4 regions of the Streptomyces sp. NBC_00775 genome follow, and region 1 is predicted to be linked to each of the others. Evidence: riboswitches for the same ligand, from Rfam matches in the RefSeq annotation. Region 1 holds a riboswitch; each other region holds the start of a gene.
What was found. A riboswitch is a leader RNA that binds a small molecule or an ion and turns the genes downstream of it on or off. The one in region 1 is predicted to bind cyclic di-AMP.
Positions count from the first base shown of each region.

Region 2: it holds a riboswitch for cyclic di-AMP, as region 1 does, so the genes downstream of both, OIC96_RS41875 (C40 family peptidase) here and OIC96_RS28615 (transglycosylase family protein) in region 1, are expected to answer to the same signal.
Region 3: it holds a riboswitch for cyclic di-AMP, as region 1 does, so the genes downstream of both, OIC96_RS25390 (M23 family metallopeptidase) here and OIC96_RS28615 (transglycosylase family protein) in region 1, are expected to answer to the same signal.
Region 4: it holds a riboswitch for cyclic di-AMP, as region 1 does, so the genes downstream of both, OIC96_RS41150 (C40 family peptidase) here and OIC96_RS28615 (transglycosylase family protein) in region 1, are expected to answer to the same signal.

Region 1 is NZ_CP108938.1:6,415,691-6,419,794, forward strand. Features, by position in the region: gene OIC96_RS28605 (cytochrome P450 family protein) at 1-1,012, shown strand, start outside; gene OIC96_RS28610 (LysM peptidoglycan-binding domain-containing protein) at 1,220-2,245, shown strand; cyclic di-AMP (ydaO/yuaA leader) riboswitch at 2,429-2,608, shown strand; gene OIC96_RS28615 (transglycosylase family protein) at 2,613-3,308, shown strand; gene eno (phosphopyruvate hydratase) at 3,684-4,104, shown strand, end outside.
Region 2 is NZ_CP108938.1:9,411,758-9,415,861, reverse strand. Features, by position in the region: gene OIC96_RS41880 (molybdopterin-dependent oxidoreductase) at 1-2,587, shown strand, start outside; cyclic di-AMP (ydaO/yuaA leader) riboswitch at 2,716-2,888, shown strand; gene OIC96_RS41875 (C40 family peptidase) at 2,898-4,097, shown strand.
Region 3 is NZ_CP108938.1:5,693,259-5,697,362, reverse strand. Features, by position in the region: gene OIC96_RS25400 (PrsW family intramembrane metalloprotease) at 1-38, shown strand, start outside; gene OIC96_RS25395 (aldo/keto reductase) at 237-1,181, opposite strand; gene OIC96_RS25390 (M23 family metallopeptidase) at 1,395-2,435, opposite strand; cyclic di-AMP (ydaO/yuaA leader) riboswitch at 2,447-2,604, opposite strand; gene OIC96_RS25385 (PP2C family protein-serine/threonine phosphatase) at 2,838-4,049, opposite strand.
Region 4 is NZ_CP108938.1:9,245,016-9,249,119, forward strand. Features, by position in the region: gene OIC96_RS41135 (helix-turn-helix domain-containing protein) at 1-552, opposite strand, end outside; gene OIC96_RS41140 (ATP-binding protein) at 765-1,223, shown strand; gene OIC96_RS41145 (DUF6328 family protein) at 1,332-1,850, opposite strand; gene OIC96_RS41150 (C40 family peptidase) at 1,931-2,404, opposite strand; cyclic di-AMP (ydaO/yuaA leader) riboswitch at 2,408-2,579, opposite strand; gene OIC96_RS41155 (hypothetical protein) at 2,941-3,246, opposite strand; gene OIC96_RS41160 (ATP-dependent Clp protease proteolytic subunit) at 3,254-3,889, opposite strand; gene OIC96_RS41165 (hypothetical protein) at 4,039-4,104, opposite strand, start outside.

The DNA of each region.
Region 1 (4,104 bases):
GCGCAAAGCCGAGCTGATGACGCATCTGCTGAATATCGATCCGCCGGATCACACGAGGCTCCGACGGCTCGTCTCCAAGGCCTTCACTCCCCGGCGCGTGGCCGAGTTCGCACCGCGCGTGCAGGAACTCACCGACCACCTCATCGACCAGTTCGCCGACAAGGGCTCCGCCGACCTCATCCACGACTTCGCGTTCCCGCTCCCCATCTACGCCATCTGCGATCTGCTCGGCGTCCCGCGCGAGGACCAGGACGACTTCCGGGACTGGGCGGGGATGATGATCCGGCACGGGGGAGGGCCCCGAGGAGGCGTCGCGCGGTCCGTCAAGAAGATGCGCGGCTATCTCGCCGAGCTGATCCACCGGAAGCGGGAAGCGCTGTCCGAGCACCCCACCCCCGGCGAAGACCTCATCTCCGGGCTCATCCGCGCCTCGGACCACGGCGAGCACCTCACCGAGAACGAGGCGGCCGCCATGGCGTTCATCCTTCTCTTCGCCGGCTTCGAGACCACGGTCAACCTGATCGGGAACGGCACGTACGCCCTCCTCACCCACCCCGAGCAGCGCGCACGCCTCCAGGCCTCGCTCGCCGCCAAGGACACCGGACTCCTCGAAACCGGCGTCGAGGAACTCCTCCGCTACGACGGCCCCGTCGAACTGGCGACCTGGCGGTTCGCGACCGAGGTCGTGCGGATCGGCGGGCAGGACATCGCGCCCGGCGACCCCGTCCTCGTCGTACTGGCGGCTGCGGACCGTGACCCCGAGCGGTTCGAGCAGCCGGACACGCTCGACCTCTCGCGGCGTGACAATCAGCACCTCGGGTACGGCCACGGCATCCACTACTGTCTCGGCGCGCCGCTCGCCCGTCTGGAGGGGCAGACCGCGCTCGCCACGCTGCTCACCCGTCTCCCCGATCTCCAACTCGCGGGAGATTCTGCCGATTTGCGCTGGCGCGGCGGGCTCATTATGCGTGGATTGCGCACGCTTCCCGTGGAGTTCACACCAGGTCGGTAGGCATGCCGGACGACGGCTGTCGGGTGTGCCGGGCAACGGGCGTCCACCTGCGAAAAGGTGACGGTCCCTCAACTCCGTGATCTTCACGTGATCTGTGCTGCATCGACTTGTGACAAGCGTTCGAGTGCGGATACGTTCGATCACCAACGCGGCCCGCCTATCGCAGTGGCCGCTGTTGTCACTTGCTGTCACGCGAAAGGCTTCCGCATGCTCTCCGGGAACGGCCGTCATCGTCGCCCGCGTCAGGCCCCGGCTCTCATCGTTGCCGCGGGGGTGACCGGATCGGCGATCGCGATCCCGTTGCTCGGCGCCACCAGTGCGAGCGCGGCCGACGGCACCACCTGGGACCGGGTCGCGGAGTGCGAGAGCGCGGGATCGTGGAGCGCGAACGACGGGAACGGGTACTACGGCGGCCTGCAGTTGACCCAGGAGAACTGGGAGTCGTACGGCGGCACCCGGTATGCCCCGAGCGCCGACCAGGCCAGCCGCTCGCAGCAGATAGCCATCGCCGAGAAGATCCTCGACGACCAGGGCCTTGCCGCCTGGCCCACCTGCGGACCGCTTTCCGGGCTCAGCAAGAACTCGGGCTCCGTCGAGGTCGACACGGGCGTGGCGGACGACTCGTCGAGTTCCTCCGGCTCCTCGGACTCCTCCGACTCTTCCAGCTCCTCGGACTCGTCCGGTTTGGCGGACTCATCTCCCTCATCCGGTTCGTCTGACTCCTCCGATTCATCTGATTCATCTGATTCATCCTCGTCTTCCAGTGCCTCCTCGGACAAGGCCGAGAACACGACGAAGTCCGACACCTCCTCCAGCGACAGTGATTCACAGGATTCCGACAGCTCGGATACGGATACGGCGAAGAGTGACGACCCGGACAAGTCCGGGCAGAACGACGAGTCTTCGAGTGCGTCCGACAGTGCGACGAGTGGCGCGGGGCGTCACCGTGGCGACACCGCCGATGAGGGTGCGGCGGAGGGCGTGACCGACGGCCGTACGGACAGCGCTTCCGGGCGGCATGCCTCGCGTGGCTCCAGCGCCTCGCGCGACGCCGCCGACGGCTCGTACGTCGTCCGCACCGGAGACAGTCTCTGGACGATCGCCGACGCCCTTGACCTCGAAGGCGGATGGGCCGAGCTGTACGCCGAGAACAAGAAGACGGTCGGCACCGATCCCGACCTCATCGTGCCCGGTCAGAGCCTTGCAGTTGGTGCCGAATCGGGCGAAAAGTAGCGGGAGTTCGCGTCACGGTTCGCTGTGGAATGTCCGGTTTGGCGAGAGTGAGACATGAGTCTCAGAAGCCCTGATCGTCTTTGAAATTCCGGGTATCGACTGCTTACGGTCGTGACCGCTCGCCACAGCGGGCCCCGACGGTTGCAACGCCGAATCCTGCCAACGGCCGTACGGGAACAGTCGTCGCGTCAAGCGCCGTAGGCAGGAGCGGGGGACCCAAGGTAAGCGCCGCGCCCGGTAGTTCACCGGGAGCGGCTTGGGGTGAAGCCGTACGTCCGACGTCGTGAAGACGGGGGCCGTACGACCGGGCACTCACCCGCCCGAACCCGACAGCTCACCTCGCAGGCGTCGGTGAGGGGATCACTCCATGCTGTTTTCCAGCAAGGGCAAGCACCGCCGCCCGTTCAAGGCCGCCCGTGTCGCCACGCTCGCCGGCGTCACCGGTGTCGCCATCGCCGCCCCGCTGATGGCGGCCGGCAACGCCTCCGCGGCGACCGCGTCCGAGTGGGACGCCGTCGCCCAGTGCGAGTCCGGCGGCAACTGGTCCATCAACACCGGCAACGGCTACTACGGCGGCCTGCAGTTCTCGGCCTCCACCTGGGCGGCGTACGGTGGCACCGCCTACGCCTCCACCGCCAACCTGGCGTCCAAGTCCGAGCAGATCACCATCGGTGAGAAGGTCCTCGCCGCGCAGGGCAAGGGTGCCTGGCCGACCTGTGGCACGGGCCTGTCCAGCGCCGCGTACACCGGTGGGACGACCTCCAGCTCGTCCAGTGCCTCGACCACCCCGTCGAGCACCGCCACCTCCACCACCCGGACGACGGAGCAGCCCGCTTCCCGTTCCGCGGAGCGCCCGGCCGCCGCGAAGACCGTCACCACCCCGACCGGCAAGAAGGTCAAGAAGGGTGACGGCGAGTACAAGGTCGTCAAGGGTGACTCCCTCAGCTCGATCGCCGAGAAGAAGCACGTCAAGGGCGGCTGGCAGAAGCTGTTCAAGCTGAACAAGGACATCGTCGACGACGCCGACTTCATCTACCCGGGTCAGCAGCTTCACCTGAGCTGACAACGGGTCGCGGCTGCCGCCTGCCGCCTGCCGACGGCTCTCGGCGGAGAGCTGACAACGGGCTCGCAGCTGAACCACAGCCCTCTCCTATATGCGGTCTCCATAGTGGAGGCCTCGTGAGGGTCCCCCCGTCCCCACGGGCTCCCCGCTCAGGTGCGTCTTCCCCCGTACGCACCGGGGCGGGGCTTTTTTATGTACGGATTCATGTACGGGTTCATGTGCGGGGCCGCAGGTTTTTGTTCCGTTCGGAAACAATTTACTCTCGGTTCTGCCCAAGGGGTGGGCGACCGGCTGGCCGATCCCCCCGAGGCGGTTAGGCTCATGTCGCGGAGCCATCACAGGTTCCGCGTTACCCGCGTCACATCCCAGAAGGAGATGCTCGTGCCGTCCATCGACGTCGTCGTAGCCCGGGAAATCCTGGACTCCCGAGGCAACCCCACGGTCGAGGTCGAGGTCGGCCTCGACGACGGCAGCACCGGTCGTGCCGCCGTCCCGTCCGGCGCCTCCACGGGTGCCTTCGAAGCCATCGAGCTCCGCGACGGTGACCCCAACCGTTACCAGGGCAAGGGTGTCGAGAAGGCCGTCCTCGCCGTCATCGAGCAGATCGGCCCGGAGCTCGTCGGTTACGACGCCACCGAGCAGCGCCTGATCGACCAGGCGATGTTCGACCTGGACGCCACCGACAACAAGGGCTCGCTCGGCGCCAACGCCATCCTCGGCGTCTCGCTCGCCGTCGCGCACGCCGCCTCCGAGGCGTCCGACCTCCCGCTCTTCCGCTACCTGGGCGGCCCGAACG
Region 2 (4,104 bases), 3.0 Mb from region 1:
GAAGGGCTTCTCCTACGACAGCGCGGAGGAGGTCTTCGAGGAGATCAAGCGCGCCTGGAACCCGAAGACCGGCTACGACCTGCGCGGGGTGTCCTACGAGCGGCTGCGCTCCACCTCCGTGCAGTGGCCCGCGGCGTCCGACGACGGGCCCGACCGCAACCCGGTCAGGTACGTCGCCGAGGACGGCCGCCTGTTCTTTCCCACGCCGAGCGGCCGAGCCGTCTTCCACGCCCGCCCGCACCTTCCGGCGGCCGAGATGCCGGACGACGACTACCCGTTCGTACTGAACACCGGGCGGGTGCAGCATCAGTGGCACACCCTCACGAAGACGGGCAAGGTCGCCAAGCTCAACAAGCTGAATCCGGGCCCGTTCGTGGAACTGCACCCGGACGACGCCCAGGTGCTGGACATCCGCGACGGTGACTCGGTGGAGGTCGCCTCCCGGCGCGGCCGGGCCGTGCTCCCCGCGGTGGTGACGGACCGGGTCCGGCCGGGAAACTGTTTCGCCCCGTTCCACTGGAACGACCTGTTCGGCGAGTATCTGAGCGTCAACGCCGTGACCAGCGATGCCGTCGACCCGCTCTCGTTCCAGCCCGAGTTCAAGGTGTGCGCGGTGTCGCTGGCGAAGGTGGCCACGCGGGCCGCCGTGCCGGCCGAGGTGCCCGCGCGGGCCGACGTGCCCGTCCCGGTTACGGTCCCCGTTACCGCGCCCGGCGCCGTGGTGCCGAGCGCGGCGGCCATCGCCTTCGGCCTGGACCCCGCCCCGCCGCCGCCCGTGCTGAGCGAGACCGAGCGCACCTATCTGGTCGGATTCCTCGCCGGTATCGACGCGGGCGCCCCCGGCGTGCCGGTGCTCCCGCCGACGGCGCCGTTCAGCCCCGGCCACGCTCTGTGGGTCAACGGCGTGCTGGCCGGCATGTACTCCCGCGCCGAGCCCGCCGCGGTCTCCGTGCCCCGCACGTCCGTCGCCGAGGGACGCGAGATCGTCGTCCTGTGGGCGTCGCAGACCGGCAACGCCGAGGAGTTCGCGGCGGCCACCGCCGAGCGGCTCGCCTCGGCCGGACACCGGGCCAGCCTCGTCGGCATGGACGACGCCGATCTCGCCGCGCTGCCGCCTGCCGCCGGTCTGCTCCTGATCACCAGCACCTTCGGCGACGGAGACGCCCCCGACAACGGCTCCTCCTTCTGGGACTCCCTGGCCTCGCACGACACCCCGAGCCTTGCCGGCAGGCAGTACGCGGTCCTCGCCTTCGGCGACTCCTCCTACGCCGACTTCTGCGGGCACGGCCGCCGCCTGGACCAGCGTCTGGACGAGCTGGGCGCGGTGCGTCTGGCGCCCCGCACGGACTGCGAACCGGACTACGAGCCTTCGGCGCGGGCCTGGCTGGACCAGGTCCTCACCGCGCTGACCCCCGCCCCCGTGGCGGCGCCGGCACTCGCCCCCGCGCCCTCCCGGAGTTCACGGAAGCCCGCCCCGGTCACCGCACGCCTCACCGGCAACCGGCTGCTGAGCCGGCCGGGGGCGGGCAAAGAGGTACGGCGCTTCACCTTCGACACCCGCGACAGCGACGTACCGCTGACGTACGAGGCCGGTGACGCACTCGGCATACGTCCCGTCAACCACCCCGAGCTGGTGGGCGAGTTGCTGGCCGTCACCGGCCTCGACCCGGCCGCCACCGTGGAGGTCGCGGGTGTCGGTGAGGTCGCTCTGCGCCAAGCCCTGAGCGAGCACCTGGACATCACCCGCGTCACCCCCGACGTGCTGCGCTTCATCAGCGAACGCGTCCATGACCCGCGCGAGTTGAAGAAGCTGCTGCGTCCCGACAACAAGGACGAACTCGCGAAGTGGTGCTGGGGCCGGCAGACCGTCGACGTCCTCACCGAGCTTCCGGTGCGGGCCACCGCGCAGGAATGGACGGACGCGCTCAAGCGACTGCAACCGCGGCTGTACTCCATCTCGTCCAGCCCGCTCACCGATCCCCACCTGGTCTCGCTGACGGTGTCCGTCGTCCGCTGGGAGAGCCTGCACGGCCGCCTCCGTCAGGGCGTGTGCTCCCCGTTCCTCGCGGACGCCGAACCGGACAGCCCGGTACCGGTCTTCGTCCAGCGGTCCCCGCACTTCCGGCCACCCGCCGACCCCACCACGCCGATGGTGATGGTGGGCCCCGGCACCGGGGTCGCCCCCTTCATGGGCTTCCTCGACGAGCGACGCGCGCTCGGCCACCACGGCCCCAACTGGCTGTTCTTCGGTGAACAGCACCGCGCCACCGACCACTACTACGAGGACGAACTCACCGCCCACCTCACCCACGGCACCCTCTCTCGCCTGGACACGGCCTTCTCCCGCGACCGGCGCACCAAGGTGTACGTCCAGGACCGCATGCGCGAGCACGGCCCCCAACTGTGGTCCTGGCTCCAGGACGGCGCCCACTTCTATGTCTGCGGTGACGCCTCCCGTATGGCCAAGGACGTCGACCGGGCGCTGCGCGACATCGCCGTCGTGCACGGCGGTCTGGACGAGGACGGCGCCGCCGCGTTCGTCAAGCAGCTCGCGGCCGACAAACGCTACGTCCGCGATGTCTACTGAGGCAGCCAGTACGACGAAGGTCACAAATACATATCGGACACTTCGCGCTTCAATCTTCACGCGAGCCACACAAATTGGCTAGGTTGGCGACAGGCAACACGACTCCCTCCGGCGAACCTCGCCGGGTCGCGCGGCCTCCGCCGAGTCCGGTGCGCCTCCGTGGCAGCCGGAGCCGGGGACCCAACCGAACTTGGGGTGAATCGGCCCAACTGCCCAGCAGGGCAAGGGCCGTAGGGCATACCTTCCGGAACCGTCCGCCCGAACCCGACAGCTAACTCGGTAGGCGGAACACGGAAGGAGCGCGTCTCCCATGGCGCCGGAACAAGCCACATCCCGCGCGGCGGACGGGCCTAGCCAAGAAGAGGTCCGGCAGCGGATCAGCGCCCTCTACGACCAGGCCGAGACCGCCACCGGCAACTACAACGCGACCCGTGCGACGTCCACGGGGACGTGGGGGCGCGTCAACCCGGCGGCGGACAACGGGCGCAGGCGCACCGATCCCGCCGTCGACGACGTGACCAGGCAGTGGTTCGACGTGGCGCGCACGCGGCTGGGTCCCACCGTGCCGGCCAGGCTCCCGGCCGACAGAATGCCGGCCCGCCCGGCGGAACGCCCGCAGAACGGACCCACCGACCGTGGGCGGCAGGCGGCCGGCCGACCCGTCCCGGAACTGACCGCCGGCCCCGTCCCGGAACTGACCGCCGGGCCCGTCCCGGAACTGACCGCCGGTCCCGCCGCCGCGAGGGCCGCCGGTCCTGTGGCGGAGTTGACCGCCAGGGCCGTCCCCGCGCTGCCGGCCGCACCGGAGACACGGCAGGAAGTCACCAAGGCCCTGCCCGCACCGGCCATCGAGCCCCGGCAGCCCTCGCTGAAGACCTCCAAGGAGCAGATCCAGCAGAAGCTCGCCAAGGCCCGCGACCTGCTCACCCGGCACATCGCCGCACAGCGGAGCACGCCCATCGCCGCGATCGCCTCCCGGCCGGCCGAGGACGCGTGGCCCACCTCCGAGGCATGGGCCGGCCGCCAGGCCACGGAGGAATGGCAGACACCGCAATCGGCCGCCCTCGGCACCGACACATCCCTCGCCGGGGGCATGCTGCTCGACACGAGCATGCCGTTCGGCGCGGACAGCGCACCGGACTCCGAGTACGGCAGGAAGGCCGCGAGGGCACTGGCCTTCGCCCGTGAACAGATCGGCAGACCGTGCGTCTGGGGCGCCACCGGACCGGGCTCGTACGACTGTTCCAGCCTGACCCAGGCCGCCTGGAAGACCGCCGGAGTCGCACTCCCGCGCACCGCGTACGAGCAGGCGGTCACCGGCACGGCGATCCCCTTCGCCAGCATCCGACCCGGCGACCTGATCTTCTTCTACGGCGACGTCAGCCACGTCGGCCTCTACATCGGCGACGGCATGATGATCCACGCGCCGAGCCAGGGGGGCTACCTTCGCGAGGAGTCGATCTTCTTCGCCGGAGAGTCGGCGATCCACGGCGCGGCACGGCCCGCCTGAAGCCCGG
Region 3 (4,104 bases), 720 kb from region 1:
CGACCCCGTATCCCGCGTACAACCCCTACCGCTCGTAGGGTTCTCGCCCCCGCCGCCCCTGCCCGTCCCATCCCCCAGGGGCTGCGCCCCTTCGACGCCGGGGGTTGTGTTTCGTCTGCGGGCCGGTGGGGGTTACTCGCGCAGTTCCCCGCGCCCCTAAAAGGGGCGCGGGGAACTGCGCAATCTTTTAAGCGGGGGTCTGGGGGCGCAGCCCCCAGGGATGGAAAAGCCGGGGGTTACGCCGAGGCCTCCGTCAGCTTCCCGAGGTCGCCGTCCGTCAGGACCAGGTCCGCCACCCCCAGCAGCGCCGGCAGCTGCTCCACCGTCCGAGCCGAAGCGATCGGCGCCGCGACCGTCGGCTGAGCGGCCAGCCACGCCAGGGCGACCGTGGCCACCGGGACCTCGTGGGCCTGGGCGACCTCGTCGAGGGCTGTCAGGACCCGGACACCACGCTCGGAGTCGAGGTGACGGCCCGCGCCCGCGGAGCGAGGCGAGTCGACCGTCGCGCCCGGGCGGTACTTGCCGGTGAGGAAGCCGGAGGCGAGCGCGAAGTACGGGACGGCGGCGAGGCCGGTGCGGGAGGCGACCTCCTGGAGCGGGCCCTCGTAGGTGTCGCGCGAGACGAGGTTGTAGTGCGGCTGGAGGGCGACGTACCGCGCGAGGCCCTCGCGGTCGGAGAACTCCACGGACTCCTGGAGCCGCTCGGGCGAGATGTTGGAGGCGGCGATGTGGCGCACCTTGCCGGCCTTCACGAGTTCGTCGAGCGCACCGATGATCTCCTCGACCGGCACCTCCGGCTGGTCGAAGTGCGTGTAGTAGAGGTCGATGTGGTCGGTGTCCAGGCGGCGCAGGGACGCCTCGGCCGCGGCCTTGATGTTGGCGCCGGACAGCCCCGGGAACTCGGGGTGCTGGCTGACCTTGGTGGCGACCACGACGTCGGAGCGGTTCCCGCGCGCCTTGAGCCACTTGCCGATGATGGTCTCGGACTCGCCGCCCTTGTTGCCCTCGGCCCACGACGAGTACGAGTCGGCGGTGTCCACGAAGTTGCCGCCGGCGGCCGCGTACGCGTCGAGCACGGCGAAGGACTGCGCCTCGTCGGCGGTCCAGCCGAAGACGTTGCCGCCGAGAGAGAGCGGGAAGACCTCGAGGTCGGACGAGCCAAGCTTGCGGAGAGAAGTCATGATCAGCTTCAACGCCCGCACCGGATGGCTGTATTCCGCACAGACCGGATCGGACCGGACCGGCAGCCCTGACGTCGGGGGGTTGTCGTCAGGACCGCCGGGAATCAGGAGAGAACTACGCCGGCCTCAGGTGGTGGAGAAGCCGATCTCAGGTGTTGGAGAAGCCGGCCTCAGTGGTGGCGAAGCCGGTCTCAGGGTCCGGAGAAGCCGATCTCAGGGGTTGAGGCCCTTGCTGCGCAGCCACGCCATCGGGTCGACCGCGGTGGCGGCGCCGTTGAGGTGGACCTCCAGGTGCAGGTGCGGCCCGGTGACATTGCCCGTCGCGCCCACGCGCCCGATGACGTCACCCGTGGCGACCTTCTGCCCCACGCTGACGCTGATCGACGACTGGTGGCAGAACCACAGCTCCGTACCGTCGTCGAGGGTGAGGATCGTGCGGTAGCCGTACGCGCCCGCCCAGCCCGCCTCGGTGACGGTGCCGCTGTGGATCGCCTTGATCAGCGTGCCGGTGGGCGCGGCGAAGTCGAGGCCGGTGTGGTAGCCGGAGGACCACATGGAGCCGGCGTCGCCGAAGCGCCCGGTCAGCGTGTACGAGGAGGTGGGCAGCGAGTAGCTCTTGGCGAGCTCGGCGAGACGCTTGGCCTCGGCGGCCTGCTTGGCTTCCTCGTCCGCCTTCTTCTTGGCGGCGGCGGCCTTGGCCTCGGCGTCGTCCTGCTGCTTGGCGGCGAGCGCGACGGCCTGCTTCGCGGCGGCGGCCTCGGCGGCCTGCTGGGCCGCGCTGTCGACCTGGTCCTGCTGCGACTCGGCCTGCTGGATGATGCGGGCGCGCAGCGCCTCACCCGCGTCGGTGCTGCCCTGCGCGGTGTCGGCGCTGGTCAGGCCGGCGCTGGTGAGCGGGGTGGAAGAGCCCTTGGGCGTAGCGGAATCGCCGTCGGATATCAGGGCCTTGGCCGAGTCGGTGACCGACGACAGGTCGGGCAGCGAGATCGACACCGGCGGCTTGCCGGGCGCCGCGGTGGCCATGCCACCCGCGCCCACGGCGGCTATGACGCCGACGCCGAGAACCGTGGAGCTGCGGGCGAGTCCCCCACCGCGCTGCTTGCTGACGCGGTGCCGGCCGCGAACGGGACGGACGGAATCCTCAGTGGGGTTCCACTCCTCCCAAGGCCCCTCGTCGTTGCCGTAGGCGTAGCCGAAGGGCTGTGTGTCGTTCGGCGCGAACGAGGTTGGCTGGGCAGGCCGGTTGGACGCCACGTGGGCGCACTCCTTTCCTTCCTTCTCGCCTACCGGGTTAGCTGACGGGTTCGGAGCAGGAAGGTCTCCTACGCGCGTATACCTGTCGTGTTCCCACGACGGAATACGCTCGATTCACCCCAAGTTGGTGGTTCCCCGGTTCCCTTGCGGGATTCGGCGCGTGCGCACGGAGCCATCTCTTGTGACGGCTGGGACGACCGCGCTGCGTTATCGAACGTTAATAGACCCGGGTACCGGATTCCAAGCTGTTCGGACTGATCGTTAACGCTTTTGGCCAGGACTTTGGGGTCACCACCGGCGTAAACCGGGCGAGTTGGCCACGTTCCATAAACGTCGATTCAGTTGACGGTGTGTCAGTTGTTATGCGGAGGGGCACTGCCCGATCACCCCTCGTGACAACGATCAAGAAAGCCCCTCGGCCGCCTCCCCCGGACGCCGTACGGCGAGCAGCGCCATGTCGTCCGTCAGGGCGCCGCCCGTGTGCCGGCGGACCTCCTCGGCGAGGGCGGTCAGCAGGGCGTCGGGCCCGGGGAAGGCGCGGCCGACGAGACGCGGGGCGGGATCGTAGAACTCCCCGCGCTTGTCGCGGGACTCGGACAGGCCATCGGTGTGGAGGAGCAGCGTGGCTCCCCTCGGGAATACGGCCGCCGTCGCCCGGTCGGGCCAGGTGCCCAACTCGCCCATGCCGAGCGGCAGCGCGGGATCCTCGGCGGCGAGCGCGACGAGCGTGCCGTCCGCGTGCAGGAGCAGCGGCGGGGGATGGCCGCGGTTGACGATCCGTACGACGTCCGCGTCGTGCGGGATCTCCGCGAGTACGGCCGTCGTGAACCCCTCGAAGACGTCCAGGCCGTCCCGCCGGGTCCCCTCGCGGGCCAGCGCCCGCTCAAGACGGCAGGCGACCGCCTCCAGCGTCGCCTCCTGCTCGGCCGCCTCCCGGAACGCCCCGATCACCACCGCTACGGCGGCCACCGCGCCCATCCCCTTCCCGCGTACGTCGCCCACCACCAGCCGTACGCCGTGCGGGGAGTCCTGCACCGCGTACAGGTCGCCGCCGATGAACGCGTCCGCCTGCGCCGCCTCGTACCGCGCCGCGACCTCCAGGCCGCCGATCCGCTCCTCGGGCTCCGGCAGCACCGCGCGCTGCACGGACTCGGCGATCTCCCGGACCGAGGCGAGCCGTTCGTCGCTGCGGCGGACGAGGATGTTGATGAGCACGGCCAGGACGGCGGCCGTGGCCACGGTGGCCGCTTCGGTGACCGAGTCGACGTTCAGGACGATGTCGAGCTTGAGGTGGACCGCGAGGACGGCGGCGAGGGTGAGGATGCCGGTGAGGACGGTGCCCAGCAGTGAGTACAGAGGCGCGGCCACGAGGGGGGCGGCGGTGAAGAGGGGGGCCGCGGTGAAGTCCGACGGGGTGACGTAGTCGTAGACGGCTCCGACGGCGATGAGCAGTGCGGGGAGTGTCCGGACGAAGGCCCGTGCGTACGAGATCCTGCGGCGGGACGGGTCCGTCGGGACGGGGGTGGCTCCCGGGACGGCATCGGATACGGGTACGGGTACGGGGCTGTCGGTCCGCTGGCCGTCCGCTTGCTGCCCCACTCGTTCAGGGTTCATGGAGTGGGGGGCGGGGGCGAGCGGTGTGGCCCGACCGGGGGATGTGGGACGCGGG
Region 4 (4,104 bases), 2.8 Mb from region 1:
TCCGCCGACCTCACGTCGTAACACCGCTTCGTCCAGAACGGCGGTCAGTTCCAGCGGCGGATTCGAACGCAGCACGTCCTGGCGGGCGAGGCGCACCTCGACGAGCGCGTCCAGCTTGCCGTCCTCCAGCCCGTCCACGGCGGCCCGCGTCACCGCACGGGCGTACTCGGGCGTCTGCAGCAGCCCCGGCACGACGGAGGTCTCCAGCGTGCGCATCCCGCTGGCCTGCGACTCCAGACTGATGAAGTCGCGGTACGTCGACGGCAGTACCCCACGATAGGCGTGCCACCAGTGGTGCCGTCCGTTGCCCTCGGAGCCCGCCAACACGACCAGGAGATCGCGTAATTCGAGATCCTCGACGGCGTAGGCGTCCAGTAGCCGTGCTACGTCCGCGGGCTTCACCCCGCTGGTGCCGGTCTCGATCCGGCTCACTTTCGACTGGTGCCAGCCTACGAGGCGGGCCGCCTCACCACTGGTGAGGCCCGCATCGGCGCGCAGCGCGCGCAGTTCGGCACCGAGCTTGCGGCGGCGCACCGCGGGACCGTGCTGCATGGCCGTACTCCTTACTCCTTCCGAGCCGCCCAAATACGCTCCGCCGTCGCAGAGTTCACCGCTTCGAGCGACAGATATATGCATATCTCGGTGGATCGCACCCGTGACCGGCCCGGTAATGGCAGTCTGTCGCGAAGCACCAGTCCGGGACCGTACTCGAACCATCCGCTCCGTGTCGGACTCCGGTCCCGTGGGAAAGGGTCGACGTCGCCATGGCAGATCACCAGGAAGCATCCGTCACTCTGCCGAGCGATCCCGCCTCGGTCTCCGCGGCCCGGAAATTCGTCGCCGATGTGCTGGCCGAGTGGGGCCTGCCGTGCGACTCCGAAGTCGCGGACACCGTACGCCTGATCGTGTCCGAACTAGCCACCAACGCCGTCCAGCACACTTTCGGGCAGTCGCCCACCTTCACGGTGGACGTCCAGCTCGACCGGGACGAACACCTGCGCCTCGGCGTCACCGACAGCCACCCGCGCTTTCCGAAACGGCTGCCCGCAGCCGTCCAACAGGACAACGGCCGCGGCATGGTGATCATCCGCTGGCTGACCGCGGAATGCGGCGGCAGACTCGCCGTCCGGCCCACCAGGGAAGGCGGCAAGACGGTTTCCATCGAACTGCCGTGGACGGCACCGGTCCAGCCGGTGGCGGCCGGGGGACCTCAAGAGCCGTAGGAGGCGGCTCAGTTGGCGTGTCCCTACGACCCGGGGTTGTGCCTGTGCTGCCCGGCCCGCCCGAAGGCGTACGGGCGGCAGCAGACGGATGTCCGTCGTCCGGCGCGGTCATGGGCCTCGGTCCGGTGCTGCCGGTGGAACCTCTGCGGGCCTGAGGGCACGGTGGACCAGCCGGGGCAGCACGCCCCACAACGCCACGTAGACGGCCAGTGTGCCCGCTCCCGCCGCGATCCCGGCGGCACGCCCCAGCGACACGTCCACGACGAGGAGCACCGATCCGGTGAACGCCAGCATCAGCACGAACAGACCGATGCCGGCCAGCCGGGAGGAGACCCGCACGATGGCGGGCTTGACGTTCTCCTGGAACAGCGACCGGTGCAGCGCCGCGGGGGCTGTGAACAGGGCGGCGGCCAGCACCGAGAGCAGCAGCGTGGTGACGTAGGTGGCGCGCTGGACGGTGTCGAGCGAGGGGAAGCGCTGTGTGAAGGCAAGGGTCAGCAGGAAGGCGAAGAGGATCTGCACCCCTGTCTGGGTGACGCGCAGCTCCTGGAGCAGCTCGCTGAAGTTGCGGTCGGCGCGTTCGAGAGGCGTCTCGTGGCGTGCCGGGAGGGGACGTTGCTCGGCCATGGTGGACGAGTAACCGGTCCGACCCGTTTTCACGCCCCGAGGGGGTGACGGCGGTGTGCGCCGTCACCCCCTCGGGCGGATCAGCTGACCCGGCCGTACCAGACGCTCTTCGTCCAGATCTTCTGGAGCTTCACGACCTCCCCGGTCTTCGGGGAGTGCCAGATCTTTCCCTTCCCGGCATAGATGCCGACGTGGTACACGCTCCGGCCCGAGTGGAAGAACACGAGGTCTCCGGCCTTGCGGTGCGAGGCGGAGACATGGTGCGTCTTGTTGTACTGCGCCGCGGCCGTACGAGGCAGCTTCTTGCCCGCCTTCTTGTACGAGTAGAGCGTGAACCCGGAGCAGTCGAAACGGCGCGGCCCCGTGGCGCCCCACTGGTACGGGGAGCCCTTCTTGGAAGCCGCGACCTGAAGTGCCTTCGTCGCGAGAGTGGCCGCCTCGGCGCCGGATGCGACGCCCGGGACCACGAGGCTGCCGCCCACGGCGGCAATGGTGAGAGCCGAGGCCGTACCGGCCCTGGTCCACAGCGACGGGACACGATTGAGCGCAGTCATGCGCAACCCTTCGTCAGCCGCCTGTGAAGGATGACCTGTCGGATTCGGGCTGGCGAAGTAGCCCGGCCGCTTACGCGGCTTCACCCCAAGGACCGCCCGGATCTCTCCGGCGGCCCGTCGTGCTGGGTCCTCCACTCCTGCCGATGCACTTCTGTCGACCGGGCATCCGGGCAGCGGCAGGACTCGGCGTCCGCCCGGACCGCCCCGCCGTTGTGGCGGGGGCTTGTCGTCGGAAGGGATCTTCACGCATGAGTGTCCGAAAAACCGAGCGGAACCGGCGATTTGTGGGGTTACTCACCACTCACCCGTTCGGGTGGACACCCCTCCGTTCGAGGGGGTGTTGAGGAAGCCGACGATGCCCGTACCTGCGTCGGAGCACTTCATTCCGCCTCTGCGCTACGCGCGTTGCGCAACTTTTCCGCCCTCCTGGAAGGACCGGCGTCTACTCCATCAGGGGGTACACCATTCGGTCCGTTTGAAACCCGGGCCGGACGCTTCGCCGGCTCGGCGCGTGCCGCGGCCCGGGTGCGCCTGCGTCAACTGTGGGAGTCGGGCGGCAGGGTGACCCGGGCCGCCCGCCGCTCCCCGTCGAGGACGCGCAGGGCCTGTGCCAGGGTCGGCGCGTGCACCTCGCTCTCACCCCGCTGATGCATCAGTGCGAGGGCCTCACGCAGTGCCGTCGCCTTGCCGACGAGCGCCTGAGCGGCACGCAGGCCGCGGTAGGTGTCCCCGGGGCGGGCCGGGTTGATGCGTCCGAGCAGATCGACCACGTCGAGGTAACGGTCGATCAACTCGGCCTCGGCGCGCGTCAGCGCGGGCAGTGGGGGCAGTTCGGGGACCATCGGGCGATCACCTCGCGCCGGGCGCGGTGCGCGAGGCCTTGCGGCTCGGGACGATCCGGTCGATCAGTCCGTACGCCAACGCCGCCGGCGCGTCCAGGATCTTGTCCCGCTCGATGTCCGCGGCGACTTGCTCCGGACTCTGCCCCGTGTGCCGTACGAGCAGTTCCTCCAGCAGCTTCCGGGTGCGCACCAACTCCTCGGCCTGGATGGCCAGATCGCTCGCCTGGCCCTGGATCGGCTCGGAGACCGACGGCTGGTGGATGAGCACACGGGCACCCGGCAGCGCGAACCGTTTGCCCGGCGTGCCCCCGGCCAGCAGCACGGCCGCGGCCGACGCCGCCTGCCCCAGGCAGATCGTCTCCACGTCGCACGTGACGAACTGCATCGTGTCGTAGACCGCCGACATCGCGCTGAACGAGCCGCCGGGGGAGTTGATGTACAGCGAGATGTCCCGGTCCGGTGCCAGGTACTCGAGGTGCATGAACTGCGCCATCACATCGTTCGCCGACGTGTCGTCGATCGGCGTCCCGAGGAACACGATCCGCTCTTCGAGCAGCTTCGAGTACGGATCCAGGGTCTGGTGCCCCGTGCTGGTCCGTTCCGTGAACGTGGGCAGGACATAGCGGGCGGACGGGCTGTGCATGGTGCGCGCCTCCTCGGATCGACGTCTGTAAAAAATGTACAGGACGTACGTCCCCGGGGAAGGGGAGCATGCTGAGAGCGAAAAACGGCGGCGCCCCGGAGCGGGAGTCGGTCCGGGGCGCCGTGCGCGCGTGTGTGCGTCTGCGGGTGTCAGTTGATGGCGACCGGTGTGGGTCTTCCGCTGAAGTGGATGGGTGGCCAGCCGCGGGAGACGGC